2 regions of the Trichocoleus sp. DQ-A1 genome follow, and region 2 is predicted to be linked to the other one. Evidence: predicted binding sites of a transcription regulator. Region 2 holds the regulator's gene; the other holds the start of a gene.
What was found. Region 2 encodes HrcA, which represses chaperone genes, less so after heat shock. Its sites were predicted from a motif close to ANTTAGCACTCNNNANTNNNGAGTGCTAANT; they were not measured.
Positions count from the first base shown of each region.

Region 1 (10,680 bases), on a different contig from region 2:
CTTTGTATTTGGTGCTTATTGAAGGATAAGTTTTTGTTGCAATTAGTATTTTATTTCTTTCCATATAAGTTAACCTTCTTTAAATTCAAGGTGGCTTGGCGGTGCAAAGGGGAAAAGTTGGTTATAGGCTAGGCTACAAGGCCTGCTAGTGATTGTTGGCGCACGGGATCTCTGCCAAACCGTGAAATTTTCGATGCAAAAGAGCGATCGCGTTGCGCCGAAGAAGTCCGTTCGCTTTCGCTGGAACCATCGCCCCACTCGCTCAAAGCTGTTGAGATATTCTATGCGCTGTCGTAGAAGGGTCTTTTGGCGCAGGCGACTCTAGCTCAAACCCGTGCTTTTTGTACCAGTTGATAAGACCTGGAGTGGTGGCGATATCTTTGTGAGTCAAGCAACCGTAGATGTGTGTCATCCCCTTCTGGCGAGCGAAGTCAAGCGCAAACTTCAGAAGGTAAGTGCCTAGTCCTTTGTTGCGGTAGTTTCTAGGTTTGAGTTTAAATACTTTCCGCCACCTTGGGATCTCCACGACATCATCATCATCGGAGATAATCAAGTCGCCTATTTTCATTTCTCCTGGCGGATATTCTAGGAGGCATTGAAGCCGACCAACTTCCTGATTTTGATATTGCAGCTTGACGACAAGAAGCCCGGATTCATTGTCATAATCGCCTTTCATTTGGTACTGGCGACCTTGCTTATCTTTAACTAATTGCTCTATCTCCTGAGTCATCCAGCCGTTCTCGTAGACTTTCTAAAGTGCCAAGCCATGATGGGTTCCGCTTGATTCCAAAACCCAAGTCGCTGTTATAGGTGTACTTGTAGCGATCGCGCGATTATCTATAAATTACTTTTTGAAAGTTATTGCTTATGGTGCATTAGGCGTTTATATAGCTTGGGCAGCCCATAGATTATTCCACCAAATTCTAGCTTTAGGGCAGGTCAATCGCTAACTGAGAAGTAAGCTCTATTTACACCAATGAAGTAATTTTAGTGAAAGCTGGAACCATAATATTGCCACTGTTAAATGGAAGCATAAGCCTGCCGTTGCGGCAAAGTTATGGGTAAAGTCACAAGGAAGCTAGAAGGCACAAACTCACAAAAAAAGCTGGTGACAAGATTTGAACTTGCGACCGGCTGATTACAAATCAGCTGCTCTACCCCTGAGCTACACCAGCAACCAATGTATAGAATAGCAATTTTTGAATTAAATATCCAGTCCTTTCAGTATTAATACTCAATTCTTTCCCAGGAACATCAGCCAAATCATCAAAACTAATTTGGGCTGGAGTCGCGATCGCCCTCGCCTTCATCTTTGCCAAACCTCTGGCTGAAATTTCCTTGCGTAACTAGACACAAACGTTCTCAGTTGCTGTAGGATGTATGTTCGTAACCATAAATTACGGTATCCCGACCGACTTACCGGGGATAAAAGGAGAGCGTTTCATGCGTTTGTGGCAAATTACTCGGCTTAAGGCACTTCAACCGTGGAAACAACAGACAGCCAGATGGCTAAAGGTCACTTCCCGGAAGGGTTTTGTGTTTATGTTCCTGTTGGGGATGAGTTTAAGCGTAGCGATCGCATCTTGCGCCCCCAGTAACTCTAATTCCCCTTCCCCGACAACGACTGCCGCAGGTGGTGCCAGCCCAGCGGCAAAAACCGGCGATGCACAAGTAACCCTCGTCTCCTACGCGGTGACTCGCGCTGCTTACGAAAAAATTATTCCCCAGTTCACCGCTAAGTGGAAACAGGAACGCAACCAAAACGTTACCTTCAACCAAAGCTATGGTGGATCTGGCTCCCAAACCCGTGCCGTAATCGATGGTTTAGAGGCGGACGTTGTAAACCTGGCCCTGGCTCTTGATACCGAGAAGCTTGAGAAAGCCGGGTTAATTGAAGCTGGTTGGGAGAAAGAAGCACCGAATGGTGCAATTGTAACCAAATCTGTTGCAGCACTGGTTACTCGCGAGGGCAATCCCAAAGGAATTAAAACCTGGACAGACTTAGCCAAAGATGGCGTGCAAGTCATTACAGCTAACCCCAAAACTTCTGGTGGCGCTCGCTGGAACTTCTTAGGTTTATGGGGTTCAGTGACCAGAACCGGCGGTGACGATGCCAAAGCCCAAGAATTAGTCACCAAAGTTTACAAGAATGTCCCCGTGCTACCGAGAGACGCCCGCGAAGCCAGTGATGTCTTTTTCAAGCAAGGACAGGGAGATGTCTTAATCAACTATGAAAACGAAGTAGTATTGGCTGGGCAAAACGGTCAGAAACTTCCTTATGTCGTGCCCGATACGAACATCTCCATCGACAGCCCGGTCGCCGTTGTGGACAAAAACGTTGACAAACACGGCACGAGAGAAATTGCAGAAGCGTTTGTCAAGTTTCTATATACCCCAGAAGCCCAACGAGAATTTGCCAAAGTGGGATTCCGACCCGTTGATCCAACAGTAGGGGAAGAAGTCGCGAAGCAGTATGCCCCAGTTAAAACTCTCTTCACCGCTCAAGATTTGGGGGGCTGGGACGAGATCCAGAAGAAATTTTTTGATGACGGAACAATTTTTGACAAAATTCAAGCTAGCAGTAGATAAAGACTGACTAAGAGCTAATTGCTAATTGCGTCATTATCAACCAAGAAAAGACTAGGATTCATTAGCAATTAGCCACAATTAAAACCGAGAACAATTACCGAATTTCATCATTCTTTAATACTGGATACTTTTCTATGGCTGTATCGGCTCCTCCTCAACAAACTTCTGTTTGGAAAAACCCATTTCGCCAGATAAGCAGTATGTCCTGGCCTTGGCGGATTACCTTGGGGTATCTCACCATCATGCTCATCCTGCCAGTGTCTGCCCTTGTGTTGAAAGCAAGTACAGAAAAACCGATTGATTTTTGGAGAATTGCCACCAGTCCCATTGCTCTTGCAACCTACGATGTTACCTTCATCACAGCCTTCATTGCGGCACTGCTGAATGGGGTGTTTGGCGTGTTAATTGCTTGGGTTTTGGTTCGCTATGAGTTCCCATTCAAACGGTTCATTGATGCAGCCATTGATTTGCCCTTTGCACTGCCTACCTCAGTCGCGGGTTTGACACTGGCAACGGTCTACAGCGATAACGGCTGGATTGGTTCCCTGCTAGCACCTTTGGGAATTAAGGTGGCATTCACGCGCTTGGGAGTGGGGGTGGCGATGGTGTTTATCTCCTTGCCATTTGTCGTGCGAACCTTACAGCCTGTATTGCAAGAAATGGAGCATGAAGTCGAAGAAGCCGCTTGGTCTTTGGGAGCCTCTAAATTTCAGACATTTTGGCGAGTTGTTTTGCCACCTTTAATGCCAGCGATTTTAACGGGTGTAGCGTTGGGATTTGCGCGTGCTGTTGGAGAATACGGTTCGGTCGTAATTGTGGCGGCGAATGTACCTTTTAAGGACTTAATCGCATCCGTGTTGATTATTCAGCGATTGGAACAGTATGACTATTCTGGAGCAACAGTGATTGGGACTGTTTTATTAGTAATTTCGCTGTTAGTTCTAATCGTAATTAATGTTTTGCAAGCGTGGGGACGAAAGTATGAACTCTAATGTAGCAGGGAAGTCTTTTAATCCAGAATTAAAAACTCCTCAAGTCTCCCCAAACCAGAAGGAAAAAAGCTGGGTAAAAGTTGTTTTGATCGGGGTAGCGATCGCTTACTTGGCTGTGATTTTGTTCATTCCAGCTATCAACGTCTTTGTGCAAGCATTTAAGGGAGGGTTTGGCCCGTTTATCCACAATATGACGGAACCCCATTTTCTCCATGCCGTAAAGCTGACTATCTTGATCGCCCTGGTTGTCGTACCGATGAATGTCGTGTTTGGACTCTGTGCAGCGTGGGTGGTCGCACGACATCGATTCCGGGGTCGAACCTTTCTGATCAGCCTTCTAGACATCCCCTTTGCCGTATCCCCAGTCGTCGCTGGACTGATGATCGTGCTGCTCTATGGACGCAACGGTTGGTTTGGTCCACTGCTAGCGGCGGCAAACATAAAAATTATTTTCGCCGCGCCTGCAATGATATTGGCGAGTGCTTTTATTACGATGCCCTTCGTTGCCCGTGAAGTGATTCCCGTTTTGGAAGAAGCTGGTTCAGATCAAGAAGAAGCGGCTAAAACGTTGGGTGCAACTGACTGGCAAATCTTCTGGCGCGTCACTCTGCCAAATATTCGCTGGGGTCTCCTCTACGGCGTCATTTTGACCAACGCCAGAGTCATGGGCGAGTTTGGTGCCGTCTCGGTTGTATCTGGCAATATTGCGGGCAAAACTCAAACTTTGCCGTTGTTTGTGGAGGAAGCTTATAAGCAATACCAGACTCAAGCATCTTTCTCAGCCGCCGTTCTACTTGGGGCACTCGCGTTAGTGACCCTGGTCTTGAAAGAAATTCTAGAGCGTAAAACCAGTATTAAAGATGTTGAATAGGAGGAATTGAAGACTATGTATAGTACAAATGACTTGCCTGTAAATACATCAAAACCAGCTCAATCTACGACTGGGCACGAAGATAACAGACCTACTAAAATGCGTGTCAGAATCCGCATTCCCAAGGAATATCAGGAAGATCCAATCATCTCACGACTAGTCTCTCACCACGGTGTCACAGTTAATATTGCTGCTGCCCTTTTAGGAGCCAACGCTAGAGATGATGGCTGGTTTGACCTAGAACTCTCAGGATCGACTCGCCAACTTCAAAGCGCCTTAACTTATTTGAATGAACTGGATCTAGAACTGTGGGGCAAATCTGACAGCGAACAAGATGGGTGGTAACGAAAATTTAAAAAGGCAAAATTAATAATTTCAATTATTAATTTTGCCTTTTTATTTGTTAAGCCATATTACTCTCAATCGCCCAACGAGCTAACTCCGTGCGGTTATGGAGATTCGTTTTACCTAACATATTGGATACGTGGCTCTCAATCGTGCGCTGAGAGACGTTCATCTGCTCAGCAATTTCTCGATTTGCCATACCTCTTGCCACAAACTGAACTACTTTCAGCTCGGTCGGGGTTAATTCTACAGTGTCAGGTACCTGGAGTTTCGACCCTCCTTCAGTTCCTCTAGCTGGATGATGAATTAGGCGAGTGGCCTGCTTAAGAGAAGATTCCACTTGCGCCACCAATTCTTCAGGCTCAAAGGGCTTGACCATGTAGACATCTGCCCCAGTATTGAGACCCTTGACTCGGTCTTGGCTTTGACCTTTCGCTGAGAGGAATAGAACTGGAATCCAGCTGATGCGGGGATCTTCTCTGACGTGTTGCACAAGGGCAATTCCGTCCATCTCTGGCATCATGACATCACAGATAATCATGTCAGGAATATCATGCTCTAGAACTTCCAGTGCTTCCCGACCATTTTCAGCGGTGATGACTTCGTACCCCCGAAATTCCAGGTAGTCCTTGACCAGCAAAATCAGGTTGGGGTCGTCATCAATCAGCAACAGTCGTTTGTTATCTCTTATACTGGTGTCTTTCATGCTGTGCCACTCGCCAAGCCTGGAATTGTGAAAATTTAAACCGTTTTGTACGTATAGTTTACGTTTTTTTCAGCACCCTGCTGCACCGACTCCTACTAAGTCTAGGCAATTCCTATAATCTCTTTTTAGAAAATTATAGTCACTGACATGGGTCACAACGACGAAAATCTAGTAGGTACACGGAAGAATATAACGTAGCTACTATGTTACTGTATAGGGTTTTGGTAGTGGATGAACTAAGAAAGCGTATTCTTGCACAATTTTGTTGCCAATCAGATGTTCTTGGATAATCCGCTCAATGACTTCAGGAGTCGCTCCACGATACCAAACACCATCTGGGTAAACGACTAGAATTGGGCCTTGGGAGCAAACTCGCAGACAGTTTGCTTTGGTGCGGAAAATGCAAAGAGGGCTTTTGTCGGAAGGCTTGTCTAGTTTTAGCTCTTTAAGTCGCTTTTTCAAGTAATTCCAAGATTCTAAACTGGTTTCCTTGGAGCAACACTGGGGTAAGGTTGGATCGGCACAGATGAAGACATGGCGCTGAATTTGATTCAGTCCCAAGGTCTGCACACAAGCGGCGAGAGCGTTTGGGTCTGATGATTGACAAGTTTCAGGAATTTCAGGGCTAGACTCAGCCACTGTGTTTTCAGTCATTATTTATTTGATTTCCTTGGAAGAAGCGAGATATCCGTTTTTTAGGAGATTTTAGCGGTTCCAATTTTTTTTAGCAGATTGAGTGCGATCGCGCTATGCCATCCCAATGACTAAAGCTATCTTTGTGTCTTAAGCATTTCTACTAAAGTCTTCCGACAACCGGATAAGTTCGGGAACCCGTACAAAGAATTTTGTTGCGATCGCACACTGGTTGGGCTAAATTAGCACTCAGAGGTTGAGAGTGCTAATTCTCAACGAACGAATCGTGTGTCTTGAGTCAAACCTGTAATAGGAGCGAAGTTTGTATGGCAGCTGTATCTCTAAGCGTATCCACTGTTAAGCCGCTGGGCGATCGCGTTTTTGTGAAAGTGAGCGCTGCTGAAGAGAAAACCGCTGGTGGAATTCTTCTTCCTGATAATGCCAAAGAAAAGCCTCAAGTAGGGGAAGTCGTCGCTGTGGGACCTGGCAAGCGCGATGACAAAGGCACTCGTGTTGAGTTGGAAGTCTCTGTGGGCGACAAGGTTCTCTACTCCAAGTACGCTGGCACAGACATCAAACTCGGCACAGAAGAGTACGTTCTGCTCTCAGAGAAGGACATTTTAGCAGTCGTTTCATAAAGTTATGAGTTCTGAGTTGAGAGTTCCGAGTTAAAAACATCTGCTTAACTCAACACTCAAAACTCAACGCTCAACACTCCTTCAAAACTCAAAACTCAAAACTCAAAACAACTGAGGAACTATGGCTAAGCGCATTATTTACAACGAAAACGCTCGTCGCGCCCTGGAAAAAGGGATGGACATCCTAGCTGAAGCAGTGGCTGTCACCCTCGGCCCTAAAGGCCGCAACGTGGTACTAGAGAAGAAGTTTGGCGCACCGCAAATCGTGAATGATGGTGTCACCATTGCCAAAGAAATTGAATTAGAAGATCACGTTGAAAACACGGGTGTCTCCTTAATTCGTCAAGCTGCTTCTAAGACCAATGATGCTGCTGGTGATGGCACCACGACTGCAACCGTTCTCGCTCACGCAATCGTAAAAGAGGGCTTGAGAAACGTTGCTGCGGGTGCAAATGCAATTTCTCTGAAGCGCGGGATTGACAAAGCTACTGGCTTCCTGGTGGAAAGAATTGCCGAACACGCCAAACAAGTAGAAGATTCCAAAGCGATCGCTCAAGTTGGAACCATCTCTGCTGGTAACGACGAAGAAGTTGGTCGGATGATCGCTGAAGCGATGGATAAGGTGGGCAAAGAAGGCGTCATCTCTCTAGAAGAAGGGAAGTCCATGACCACCGAACTAGAAATCACCGAAGGGATGCGCTTTGACAAAGGCTACATCTCTCCCTACTTCGCTACCGACATGGAGCGGATGGAAGCGGTTCTGGAAGAGCCTTTCATCCTGCTGACCGATAAGAAAATCACGCTTGTCCAAGACTTAGTGCCCGTTCTGGAGCAAGTCGCTCGTGCTGGTCGTCCTCTGATCATTATCGCTGAGGACATCGAGAAAGAAGCACTGGCAACCCTAGTGGTTAACCGCCTGCGGGGTGTGCTGAACGTGGCTGCTGTTAAGGCTCCTGGTTTTGGCGATCGCCGTAAAGCAATGCTAGAAGACATTGCCGTTCTCACTGGTGGTCAGCTGATCACCGAAGATGCTGGTCTGAAGCTAGAAAGCACCCGGTTAGAAATGCTGGGCAAAGCTCGCCGCATCAACATCACCAAGGACAACACCACAATTGTCGCCGAAGGCAACGAAGCTGCTGTGAAGTCTCGTTGCGAGCAAATCCGCCGTCAAATGGACGAAACCGATTCTTCCTACGACCGCGAGAAGCTGCAAGAGCGTCTAGCTAAACTGGCTGGTGGCGTCGCCGTCGTCAAAGTGGGCGCTGCGACCGAAACCGAAATGAAGGACAAGAAGCTGCGTCTGGAAGATGCCATCAACGCTACTAAAGCTGCTGTGGAAGAAGGGATCGTTCCTGGCGGTGGTACAACCTTGGCTCACCTGACTCCCCAGTTGGAAGAGTGGGCTACCGCTAACCTGAAGAATGAAGAGCTGACAGGTGCGATGATTGTTTCTCGTGCTTTGGCTGCTCCTCTGAAGCGGATCGCTGAAAACGCCGGTCAGAATGGCGCTGTCATCGCTGAGCGCGTCAAAGAGAAGGACTTCAACGTCGGCTACAACGCTGCAACGAATGAGTTCGTCGATATGTTTGAAGCCGGTATCGTTGACCCTGCCAAGGTGACTCGTTCCGCTCTGCAAAATGCCGCTTCTATCGCTGGCATGGTGCTGACAACCGAGTGTATCGTGGTTGACAAGCCTGAGCCGAAAGATGGCGCTCCTGCGGGTGCTGGCGCTGGCATGGGCGGCGACTTCGACTACTAATCGTTTTAACGATTGTTGGAGCAATTTATAATTTGCTCCAATGGTAACAAGATTCAAAATTATTTAAGCCGTCTCTATAGAAGAGACGGCTTTTTTATAGATACTAAATTAATTTGTTGATGCGCTTTAGCAAAAGCAGGACACCTCAACTAAATAATTTTTATGCCACCATTTTTTTTATCCAAACTAAGGTGTTGTTTCCTGCCAAACAACACCTTAGTTTGGTTGATATGATTAAAACAAGAGCAATTTCAAGTGAAAAGAAATATGAAAACAAAAGATGTGAAAATACTTTGGGGTCGTTCGGGAAATCGGTGCGCTTTTCCTGGTTGTAAAATTGAGCTAACGCCGGATAGTGCAGAAAGTTCGCTGGGGGAAATGGCTCATATAGTTGCTGAATCACCAAATGGGCCTCGTGGTAATAGCTATCTTACCTGTGAGGAAAGGGATGAATACTCTAATTTGATACTGTTATGCCCAACACACCATACTTTAATTGATTCCAATCCAGAAGAATGGACGGTGGATAAATTGAAGCAAATAAAGAGGGAACATGAAAATTGGGTTTCTACACAACTAGCTCAAAATAGAATTTTCGTTGAGCGAATTGATAATTCAAGTTTTATAGAGACCCAGAAAAAAGAATGGGCTAAATTTGCAGAAAATTATGTATGGATTATAGTTAGTATAACACCGCTCAACATATCTAATGATGATGCAATTAATCCCCTAAACAGAGCTTTACTCAATTCAATCAATAGTTTAAAATTATTAGACTACATCTCATATTCTGAAATAACTGTTAACCACTATCATACAAGCCCTAATGAATATGGAGTTGTCAATCAAGACTTAAGAAATATAAAAGAGGGATCAGCTCATAAAATTCAAGTTTTTAGGAATGGTCACTGTGAATTTATGGTTTGCTTAGAAAATGTTCTAGAAGTAGATTCTGACCATACTCACCATCAAAATTTGCTGCATAATCCTTCAACAAAGATTTTATTTTATAAAGATATGGCAGAGAGTCTGAGCAATCAAATCGAGGGTTTAATAAATATATGGAATGATGGGCTAACCTTTAAGGATATGTTAATAACTGCTGTGATGACGAATACAACTTATATGCGTTTATATTCAGGGAGAAAAACCTGGAACGGTTATGAATTGGGATCTCCAGTGAGTGATCCAATACTTCAATACAGTAAAGTTATAAATAAAGAAGAAAGCAAAGCTGCGGTAGAGGAGTCGTTTATAAAACGGTTTGTAAACCATTTTGGTTTAAATATTGATACTGTTTTTGATAATAATGGGAATATGAATAAGCCGGGAAAACTCTACTAAAATTGGATTATAGGTAAGACAAAGTAGTTTTTTATCTAGTAATAAAAGTTGTCATAAAAATGGAGCAGCAGAAATTGTGATAGTGTATTTTTAAATAAAAAATGCGATGTTTAGTTTTACCAACGCTTCTTTCAAACTTCTATATCAATTTTGTTTGAATTGAGAATAGCTGCCACTTCTTGTAACAGCTCGTTCTGCTCTTGTTGAATCGCTTCTAGCCTAGAGGAAATCTCTGCCAGTCGTTGCTGTTTATCTTGCTGAGTAGATAGAGAATTTGAATCCGGTAAAGCTGGGAGTTCAGCATTCTTGGCACCTGTTAACTGTTTGAAAGCTAAGCCTCCAAACTTTGATATTGATTGAAAACTAACTCCAAATAAGAGCTGAATTAGCTTAAAAGGAGCTTTCAAGATTGATAAGCTAGTTGTTTCAATTAAGCGACCAACTGCTTTGATTAAGCTTCCAGCGATCGCTACCACGAACAACAAAATAACTAAGCTGACAATTGGGTGATTCGTCCCCCAGATGAATACCTGAAGTAGCCGCAAGACGGAGGGGTGAGCTTGCAGCCACTCATTGATAGAAGAAGCGATCGCTGTTTGAATTGGATTAGACATAACACCACCAGAGCTAAACGCTTTTTGCTGCGTTTGTTCTTATAGAGCCTTTGGTTTCTCAATTGTGATGAGATCGCTTTCCCGAACCAGAGCGATCTCATCACACCTATTTTTCACACAACACTTGCAACGGTTGAAACCGAACCCGCAGCCTATCTCTTGGGTGGCTGGTGGGAATTTCTACTGAAT
Region 1 covers NZ_JAMPKE010000030.1:28,479-39,158, forward strand. The annotation lists gene NDI33_RS21705 (hypothetical protein) at 1-64, opposite strand, end outside; gene NDI33_RS21710 (GNAT family N-acetyltransferase) at 263-730, opposite strand; tRNA gene NDI33_RS21715 (tRNA-Thr) at 1,104-1,175, opposite strand; gene NDI33_RS21720 (hypothetical protein) at 1,155-1,319, opposite strand; gene NDI33_RS21725 (sulfate ABC transporter substrate-binding protein) at 1,444-2,589, shown strand; gene cysT (sulfate ABC transporter permease subunit CysT) at 2,724-3,581, shown strand; gene cysW (sulfate ABC transporter permease subunit CysW) at 3,571-4,452, shown strand; gene NDI33_RS21740 (NIL domain-containing protein) at 4,552-4,797, shown strand; gene NDI33_RS21745 (response regulator transcription factor) at 4,856-5,503, opposite strand; gene NDI33_RS21750 (ferredoxin) at 5,705-6,157, opposite strand; gene groES (co-chaperone GroES) at 6,463-6,774, shown strand; gene groL (chaperonin GroEL) at 6,896-8,533, shown strand; gene NDI33_RS21765 (HNH endonuclease) at 8,801-9,877, shown strand; gene NDI33_RS21770 (hypothetical protein) at 10,009-10,491, opposite strand; gene NDI33_RS21775 (cytochrome P450) at 10,598-10,680, opposite strand, start outside.
Region 1: a site for HrcA is predicted at 6,377-6,407, ahead of groES (co-chaperone GroES). Genes of this name have one in related genera too.

Region 2 (10,680 bases):
CCAGAGATGCAGACCCCCAGGATCAAATCGCTGGCGTTGAAATGAGCGATCGCGTTGATGACAATAACGTTGATGAAAGCGCAACCACAGGGGCGATCGCAGGGGGTGCTTTAGGCGGTCTGACGGGCCTATTACTCGGTTTGGGTGTATTGGCGATTCCCGGAGTTGGCCCGATTTTGTTGGCTGGTGCTACCGCAACTGCGATCGCAACCACCCTGGCGGGGAGTGGAATCGGCGCAGCCGCAGGTGGCTTGATTGGCGCACTGCTGGGTTTGGGAATTCCTGAAGATCGAGCGCAAGTTTATAACAATCTTGTGGCTCGCGGTGATTATCTGGTTATGGTAGATGGCACCGAAGACGATATCGAACGTGCCGAATCAGTTCTGAGCAATCGCGGCATTCAAGAGTGGGCTATCTACGATGTACCGCCTTCTACAACTTCGAGAACCGATTCCACTAACCGCATCATCGAACCTCAGGAGAATCTGACGGCTGTGAATGAGATTAAGTCTCAGGATAACGTGACCCAAGTAAGCGATCGCGTTACCATCGTTGACCATCGGCAATAGTTTTTCCACCTGGAACCCCACCCCCAACCCTCCCCGCTTACGGGGACGGGAACTGGAGCCGCAGGCGATGGCAGGGAGGGGTTCTTATATTACGGGGAATCAACCAGGCTGAATATTACCCATTAACGCCTCCACCAATCGTTGAAGATGGGCAGTTTCATGGGTTGCCATTACCGAGAGCCGAATTCGACTCGTAGGCACCGTGGGAGGACGAATCGCTGGGGCGAAAATGCCGGATGTTTTTAGTTGATGTCCCATTTTTAGCGCTGCTTCTGCACTTTCCAAGGGAAAGCAGAGAATGGGTGATTCAGAAGGCAGTAATTGTAGTGGTAACTTCTGGGCAATCTGCTGTTTGAGAAAATTGACATTACGCCACAGACTAGCGAGGCGTTCCGGTTCTTTTTGGATGATGCGAACTGCTTCCAATGCCGCAGCGGTATCAGCGGGTGAAAGAGCCGTGGTATAAATCCAACTAGGTGCCCGATTCCGCAAAAAGTCAATCACAGCCGAGTTGCCTGCGACATATCCACCCAAACTGCCTAAAGCTTTGCTGAGGGTGCCGATTTGAATTAACGGGACGTTGCTACAGCGAAAATGTTCTACACACCCAGCACCCGTTGCTCCGAGTACCCCTGTGGCATGAGCTTCATCAACGAGCAGCATACAGCTAAATTCCTCCGCCAGCTTTAACAGTCCCGGTAAGGGGCACAAATCGCCGTCCATACTGAAGACGCTGTCTGTAAGAATCAAGCATCGACGGTATTTTTCCCGGTGTAAATTCAGTTGGGTTTTTAACTCCTCAACATTGCAGTGAGGGTATTCAATAACCATTGCACCACTAAGAATTGCCCCATTTTTCAGACTGGAGTGATTGTACCCATCAGACACAATCAGGTCGCGTTTTCCGACTAAAGCCGCGATCGCTCCCAAGTTTGCCAGATATCCAGAACTAAAAACTAAGGCATCTTCAGTTTGTTTGAGGGATGCGATCGCTTTTTCCAATTCCCGATGCAGTTCCCGATGTCCGCTGAGTAACCGAGAACCCGTGCTACCCGTGCCAAATGTCTGAGTAGCCGCTACTGCGGCTTGGATGAGGCGTTCATCCCCCGCGAGTCCCAAGTAATCATTACTGGCAAAATTGATGACTTCACGCCCCTCCAGCAACACCGTCGCACCCGGACGACTAGCGATCGCTTGCACCGACCGATACCAATCTGCGCGGTGAATGGTGGCGAGGGATTGCTCTACCCAAGCGTAAGGATTCGTTGGCATTTCGATCGGTTATCGCACCTTTAACTTGCCTGTATAGCAGTTCTCACTTTGTTGCAACACACTCCTAACCTCACCCCCAATCCCCTCTCTCCACTTTTCGGTGAGGGGACAGTATTGAACCTCTTCCTGCTTGAGGGGAGGGGTAGGGGTGGGGTTAAACGGTACTGCATCCAAACGAGAATTGCTATAAAAGAAAATACCGGAAAAGTGGCAATTATGCTTCTCTCCTCCTAGACAAGCTACAGCGCGTCTCTACATTTTCTCCTGGAACAACTCGCAAGCTAAGCTGTCAAATTAGACGATTGAAAGCTGACCTCAGCACTTGATTCGGGTAAAGATGGACGCAGGCAAAGATAAGCAAGTGGTCCCAATAAAGGTACTAGCGCCACCGCCCAGAAAATTCGAGCATCCTTTATGTCCCGACGAGCCATATCATCGTCAAACAGTGACGTTAATGGAAACACCAGGCACATCAGACAAAAATCCAAACTGATGAGGTGAACGAATTCCCTGGTTTTAAACTGTTGAATATAATCTCCCCAATCTCCAGCAAATATTGCGTAGGCAAGTAAGCCAATCGTTGTTAACAGTAGGAAAATTCCTGTCCAACGGGAATCTAGAATTTTTAGTAATTTATCCTTCGGTCCAGAAAATTCTTGATTTGATTTTCGGAAAATTAAATAGGGGATCAAGCAAATCACACCCGTTCCATTTGCCCCAATGAAAGAAGGCCATGAGCGAAACGGTTGCGTTGTGCCATCAGCAAACATCAGACAAGCATAAATCATAGGCCAAACGCCCATGAGCCAGAAGATAGCCACAAGAATTGCATTCACATCTGCCAACTGGAATGTTAACAACTTCCAAACCAGCGAAAACGTCTCTGGTTGAGCAAGTGGATCTAACCATACGGTATAGACAAGAAATGTAATCCATATCAAGAACAAGGCAATTTTTCTGCCCATAATCTTGACCCATAACTTTATACATCAATTATTTAACTTTAAAAGTCAGATAACAGCACTTACCTCCGTCTTAAGTCACACCAACTTGCATTCAAAAGAAAGCCACAGCCTCTCCTTTCTTTCCTCCGCGTCCTCTGCGACCTCCGCGGTTTGTTCTCTCCTGAAAACCTCGAAAATTGTTCACACTCGTGTAGTGTTCGCAACAGACTCTGGTGCTGAACCAGCACCGGCTTCTGGTAAAGGTGGACGAATACAGAGATAGGCAAGGGGTCCCAGCAGAGGAACCAGCGATACTGCCCAAAAAACTGGGGGAATATTGAACCCTCGACGCGCCATATCATCGCCGAGAACGCTCGGAAACAACAGACAGAACATGCAAAAAGCCAAACTCATGCCATTGACAAAGCGATCGCTTTGGAATTGTTGAATAAACCCTGCCCAATCACCCGCAAGCAAGCCAAATGCTAGCAAGAAAAGCGTGCTGAAATTGAGGATAATACCCGTCCAGCGAGAATCAAAAACTTTCAGCAAGGTATCCTTTTGCCCGGAAAACTCTTGATTCGGTTCCCTCAATGCTAAATAAGGTATTAGGCTAATCACTCCCGTTCCCGCTGAACCCAAAGCAAAAGGCCAGAAACGAATCTTTTGCATCCTCCCATCGACGAACAAAAGACAGCTATAGATGAGTATCCAGATGCCAATCAGGGAAAATATAGAAAGGATAATTGGGTTGACCTGGGTCCACTGACCCGTCAATATATTTTTAATGAGCCTCAGTGTGTCTGGCGTAATTGGTGGTGCCAGCAGCAAAACATAGGAGATAAATCCAGCCCATAATAACCAAAGTGCTGTTTTTCTAGCCATATTTCCATCAAATTTTAATTTCTAGATTGTGCGGGTTGCCGTTCCGTGGAGAAAGCTTCGGCATTAGTTTCTGGTAAGGGAGGACGCAGGCAAAGATAAGCTAAAGCCCCAAACAAAGGAATCAGCACTACTATCCAAAAAAGTGTAGAATTCTTGATTCCCCGACGCGCCATATCATCTCCCAGAAGTGCGGGAAATATTAACCACAGCAGGCAGAAATCCAAACTCATGACATGAACGAAGCGATTTGTCTGGAACTGCTGAATATAATCTGCCCAATTCCCGCCCAATAAGCCATATACAACCAAACTCCCAGCACCGAATGTTAGCAAAAAACCAAGCCACCGGGAATCGAGTATTTTTAGAAATAAATTCTTTTCTCCGTGAAATTCCTGGTTGGGTTCTCGCAGTGCTAAATAAGGTAGCAAAGCAAACGCTCCGACTCCAAAAGAGAACGCCGAAAAAGGCCAAGCTTTTACCTTTTGCTGTTTGCCATCAATCAACATTAGGCAGGCGTAAATCATCGGTACGATGCCCAGCAGATTGAATAGAGCGACAACTAGGGGGTTAATCCCCGTCCATTGACCTGTAGAGAGATTTTTTATCAGTTCAAAAGTGCCTGGTTGTTCAGGAGGCGCTAATAGAAAGGCATAGGTAATAAATGCTGCCCAAAGCGACCAAAAGCCAACTTTTCTAACCATATCAATGAAAAATGAAAAGTAAAAATTAGAGCTAATCGAAATTAGCCATATTTATCGTTCGTGGTTCGTAGTGAACGGCTACCCAATAGCTAATCGCGATTAGCTATTGGGTAGCCGTTTTCTAAATTAAGCGGGTTGCGTAAGAGCATCAGAGAGATAATCGGCGGCAGCTTCAACGAGTGCGATCGCATTTTCGTACACCATCCGCGTTGGCCCCAAAACCCCCACACTTCCCACGGGTACTGAACCCTGCTGGTAAGTTGCAGAAATCAGCGTACAGGTACGCATCGGTTCTAAAGGATTTTCCGAACCAATCCGCACCGTCACCCGCGAACCAGAAGGTACATCTGAGATAGCCGTGACATCTGGTCTAGGCCATTCAAAGATTAAAGGCCACAGCTGGTCTTGTTCCTCTTCCAATAGGTGTATAAGCGTCTGCACTTGCTGTAACTCGGAAAATTCTGGCTGACGCAATACTTCAGCGACGCCGCGAACCATAATTGGGGTTATGGCAGGTTGAGAAGTGCGACGGATCAAGTCGGAGAGCAGATTTCGCAAAGAATCGACATATCGTTGAAATTCTCGGTCTAGTTCGCTCCAGTCTAAAGTTACCAATTCACTGAGCGATCGCCCCCGCAAGTGGCTATTCAGAAAATTCGATAAAATTTGCAACTCCCGATCTACAATTTCTGCGTCCGGTTGCTCATCCTCCGATTCTGAGAGCGGTAACTCCATTAAGACGCTAGTCGTCTCATAAGAATCCGTCACCACAATCAGCATCACCCTTCCCGGATCGAGCTGCACCAGTTGCAAATGCCGCAAACGATTAGTCCGAGTCTGCGGCATCGTGATCAGGGTAATATAACCGCTGAGCGTTGCCAGAATTTGCGCTGCACCCCGCAACACAGTCTCGAAACTCTGATGTTCCAAGTTCAAACGGTCTGTGAATAACTGCTCTACCTGACGCCCCAAGGCTTCAGAAGGCTTAATTAATTGATCGACATAAATTCGATAGCCAGAGTCAGAGGGAACCCGTCCAGCCGAGGTATGGGGTTGATAGAGCAACCCCGCTTTCTCTAAGACGCCCATTGCATTGCGAATCGTCGCTGGACTGACGCACAGATTATACTCGTCTACCAAAGCTTTTGAGCCGACTGGCTCAGCCGTCGCAATATAGTGACGGACAGTTGCCCAGAGAATACGTTGTTGACGGTCAGTCAGACTTACTTGCCTAGCCATTTAAACGAAAGCCGAATTGGATAGGGTTTTAAAAACAATTGGAAATTCCTGGACTTCTGATGATGAATTTCTCAGTAAGTCCGGCGCTCTTGTCAAGCAAGCAGCCGATTAAAATAGGATAGGTTAAAACAGAATAGCAGATGCTGCCTTCTGCCTGCCGGTTCGCCACACCCAGCCAGTAGAAGCATAACAGCCGCCGAACTCCAACCTTAGACATATCATGACGATCGATCGCAGAGTTAGGACATTATCGCTACCCGTAACTCTAGAGTCCACAGTCTCTATCAGGATTGTCTGTAGTCTACTCGACTGCATTGAAGTTTGTCAGCCAAAACCTCTAAATACTTATTTCGCTAGTAAAAATTAAAACAATATCGTGAACCGTATTTAATTAAAAAATCTAGCCCCAGCCTTTGTCCTTAGTAGGGAAGAAAGAGAATTCTTGTCCTCTTGTTGCAGGAAAGGGGTTGGGGAAGAGGTTTCAGCTTCAAGATAGTTTTGCACTGGGATCGTTAGTATTGGGAAATCGTCGGATCAACTCGGAGCGAGTAGGCATCGATGCCACCAGCAACATTTTTGACATTGGTGAAGCCTTGCATTTGGAGCCACTGGCACATCTGAGCCGAACGGATGCCATGATGGCAGAGGACCAACGTCTCGGCGTGCGGATCGAACTGGGCGTGGATTTGGTCAGCCCAGTCGGCAAATTCCGACAAAGGGAGGTTTTCAAAACCCTCAATGCTGGCGATCGCAACTTCCTGTGGTTCTCGCACATCCACCAATTGCAGACTCTCAGGGGAATCGGCAAGACGGCTGGCAAGTTCTTCTACGCTAATCTGGGGAATATCTTGGCGAAAAGATTGAGCAGACATGAGGTTGTGCAACGCTGGAGATTAACTAAGATTTTAATAGTTGGCAGTCCGATGAGCTGAAATAATAGGTTCTGGCATCGGGATTAGTGTTCTTAGCTGAATCGCGCTCACCCAAGGTCTACATTTCACCATGAAGCGACGCTCGTTTTTCTACGTTCTGGCAGCTGGCGTTTTAGTGCTGCTGTTAATTGGTGCCGGTGGCTTTTACTGGCTGAGGGCAAACAGTCCTCTCGCCCTTCTAGGGGGTGGGGAGGTGACGAACCCATCTGCCACCATATTTGTGCCGAAAAAGGCACCCGTAATGGTGTCATTGCTTGTGAATCCAGATCGGTTGGAAGGGTTGCGGCAGGCTGTAGCGCGTCCCGCGAACCGCAAGCGATCGCGTGCAGAACTCAACCAATTTAAACAAAGCTTACTCGCGAACACGGATCTGGACTATCGCCGAGATATCCAACCCTGGCTGGGGGATGAAATCACGCTGGCTCTCACCAGCTTAGATATCGATCGCACCCGTGACAATGGAGAGCAGCGCGGGCTGCTACTGGCTGTCACCACCAAAAATCCGCAACGCAGCCGCGAGTTTGTGGATTTGTTCTGGCAGAAGCAAGCAAATGTTGAGACAGATTTAGTCTTTGAGACTTATAAAGGTGTCAAGCTGATTTATAAGAATCAAGAGTCGGTCGTCAAAACTCAAGATGCTGGAAATAAAGGCTTTTACAACCGCGATAGATCGGCATTGCCAAAAGACGCAATAAACCGCGCCTCAGCTCAAAACTCGGTTGCTACCGCAGTTGTTGGCGATCGCTTTGTGTTGTTTGCCAATAATCCTAGGGTGCTGAAAGAAGCCATTAATAATGTGCAAGCGCCCAATCTCAGCCTCAGCGATTCAACTTCTTATCAGCGGGCAATCGAAAGCATCTCTCAGCCGAAAATTGGTCTGACTTATGTGAATCTACCCGCGCTGGCGAAGTTGCTGGGGAACAATTCACAGATGGAAATTGACCCAACCTATGAGAGTTTAGCGATCGCCATCTCTCCAAAAACTCAAGGATTGCTGGCAGAAACCGCTTTATTAGCGGCTACCGGACAGGAAATCCCCCCGACAACTCCCAGCCTATCTCAACCAGTCGGAGCGTTGCAGTATCTACCAGAGAAAATAGCGATCGCAGCTTCTGGGAGTAACTTAGAGCAACTGTGGACTCAACTCACTTCTGGATTAGATAGCGATGATAGCCTTGTCCAACTGATCGATCAACCCATCGCGAATCTCCAAGCTCGTTGGGGCATTGATTTAAAGCAAGATATCTTTAGTTGGGTGCAAGGCGAGTACGCTTTAGGAATGCTACCTCGTGCCGACCGCAAAGATTCAGATTGGATTTTTGTCGCCGAGAAATCAGCAACGACAAAAGCAGAGGCGGCAATCGATCGTCTAGACGCTGTTGCCAAACAGCAAGGGTTGAGCGTTAGCTCATTTACCCTGGAGAATCAACCGATCTCTGCCTGGACACAACTCACAACCACTGCCGATAAGAATCAGGGTGAAGACCAAGATTCAGTCAAGCTAGAGGCACAGGTGAAAGGAGTTCACGCCAGTATTGGCAAATACGAGATTTTCACCACTTCGATCGAAGCAATGAATCAAGCGATTAAGGCTCCTGATAATTCTCTCGTCAAGAGCGATCGCTTCCAGGCAAACATCACCTCTTTACCCCAGCCAAATAACGGCTATTTGTATCTAGACTGGGCATCTAGTCAGGCGTTTTTAGAGCGTCAGCTGCCCATTGTCAGAGTGGTGGAACTGGTGGCAAAACCGTTATTTAACGAGCTAAATTCGCTTGCCTTTAGCAGCTACGGCAGCGATGACGGGGTTCGCCGCAGTAAAGTCTTCCTCCGTCTAGGTGCTAAGGCTGAGGAATGATTCGCACATCCGAGTTGGGGCAAGGGAATCGGTAATCAGTAATCGCTAAAAACTTCCCGCCTCCCCCGCTGCTGAGTCATATCATGTCCACTAAATTTCCATAATTTCCCGGAACCCCAAGAAAGCTATCTCTTGGGGTTCTTTATTCTTTGAGCTACTGTGTATACACAAGTCTTCTTGAACTGCCAGTTCCGTTTTGCTCCCCAAGCCTTGTTTGTAGTCAGTAAAACAGTTACAACGAACCTAAACGCAACTGAATTTAAACCGAAAAAATGCCCAGCCTCTGCTGTCTAGTTGCCGATATCGCCCACGAAATTAACGATTCTGTGAATTTTATTTATGGCAACCTGGTTTAGACCAATAATTATATCCGAGACCTTCTTGAAATCTGACGCCTCTATCAATTAAAAGGCAGATAGAATTCAGCAAATTGTCTTGAATTTGTGAAATTTCTCATGGTTAGATGAAGCTGAGATGAAGCTGGTTGAGATTCACGAAGGCCTTTAAGTGACGCTAATTTTTTTAATCCGTATAAAAATGCACTAAATTTGGTACCGCTTTGGTTCATAGTTTTTCAGTACTAGCCAAGCAATAATTCGGAGGAAGTCAAAGCTGCATCTTTAAATTACAAGTAAACTGGAACTTAGTCATAGATTTACGTGACTATACAGTAGATTCGCGGTTTTTTTGCTTTTCACTTCAAAAAAATCTAACAAGTACCATGACAAAAAAAACGGCTAATGGTATAATTCCGCAATCTTTAGGGTTATTTGAATTATTGCCGGTACTTGTCTTGGCTAATTATTTACATTTAAACGAAATTAATACAGTGCGGGAAATTAACGCAGCGGTGGTTAATATCAGTGGTCGTCAGCGGATGTTATCTCAACGCACGGCACTGTTCGCCTTAAGACTGGTCTGTACAAAAGATATTGCCGAGCAAGAGAAATTGCGCTCTACTTTGCAAGCTGACCTGGATTTGATGGAACGGTCGCATAGTGGTTTAATCGAGGGCAATCCGGAGATGAAACTACCAGGTCAACCATCACCCGTTGTTTGGTCAATGTACTTTAAGCCACCGCTAAATTTAGACCAGCACATACGCCAATATATCGCGCAAGCAAGAGCGATCGCCCAAGCAACCCCTGAAGAACTAACCTCCGACAATCCGCATCTACGTTACATTCTTACAGAGTCTTCTACCAACCTGCTTGAGGCTCTAGATGCAGTGGTGAGCCAATATCAACAAGAAAGTGATATTGAACAACTCGCCCTTAATATTCATCAAGCGGAACTCTACGAGCAAAGTTGTGCCACCGCTGCCCAAGCTGTTGCTCAATCAAAGCATTTAGAGCAAGCTTTGCACGACCTGCAACAAGTCCAATCCCAACTCGTTGAAAAAGAAAAAATGTCCAATTTGGGATGTTTGGTAGCAGGGGTGGCTCACGAAATCAACAACCCTGTTAGCTTTATCTATGGGAACCTAAATTATGCAGTTGACTATGTGCAAAATTTGCTGGATTTAGTGACGCTTTACGAGCAAGAGTGCCCCAATCCTAGCTGCTTGATGCAAGAAAAAATCGCAGAAATCGACATAGATTTTCTCAGAGAAGATCTCCCTAAAGTGATGTCTTCAATGGAAATAGGGGCAAAGCGTATTCATCAGATTGTGCTATCGTTGCGAAATTTTTCTCGCAATGATGAACAGGTTATGCAGCAGGTGAACCTTCACGAAGGGATTGATAATACCCTGCTGATTTTGCAAAACCGACTAAAAGCACATGGCAACCATGCAGAAATTGAAGTGATTAAAGAGTATGCTGATTTACCTTTGGTGGAATGTTACCCAGGGCAAATGAGCCAGGTATTTATGAATTTGCTCGGCAATGCGATTGATGAGTTAGAGCGTTACAGTAGCGAAATCCTAAATAAAGGTTCTATTTCGGGGGTTCGCAGTTCGGATGAATTACTCAACAAACCCAGTCAAATTTTGATTCGCACAGAACTGACTTCTTCCAATACGATTATTGTGCGGATTGCTGATAACGGGCAGGGCATGAATGAAGATGTTAAAGCCCGATTATTTGAGCCATTTTTTACCACCAAGCCTGTCGGTAAAGGTACTGGGCTAGGGTTATCCATTAGCTATCAGATTGTAGTAGAGAAGCACAAAGGTTCGCTTAATTGCGTATCGGTACCTGGACAAGGAACAGAATTTTGTATTGAGATTCCCGTGTGGCACACCCAGGAAGAATCAACGCTTAACAGAAGAAATCAACT
Region 2 covers NZ_JAMPKE010000005.1:173,843-184,522, reverse strand. The annotation lists gene NDI33_RS07785 (general stress protein) at 1-569, shown strand, start outside; gene bioF (8-amino-7-oxononanoate synthase) at 669-1,841, opposite strand; gene NDI33_RS07775 (DUF2834 domain-containing protein) at 2,123-2,806, opposite strand; gene NDI33_RS07770 (hypothetical protein) at 2,987-3,670, opposite strand; gene NDI33_RS07765 (DUF2834 domain-containing protein) at 3,685-4,371, opposite strand; gene hrcA (heat-inducible transcriptional repressor HrcA) at 4,498-5,610, opposite strand; gene NDI33_RS07755 (hypothetical protein) at 5,734-5,925, opposite strand; gene NDI33_RS07750 (rhodanese-like domain-containing protein) at 6,123-6,482, opposite strand; gene NDI33_RS07745 (DUF3352 domain-containing protein) at 6,613-8,400, shown strand; gene NDI33_RS07740 (ATP-binding protein) at 9,122-10,680, shown strand, end outside.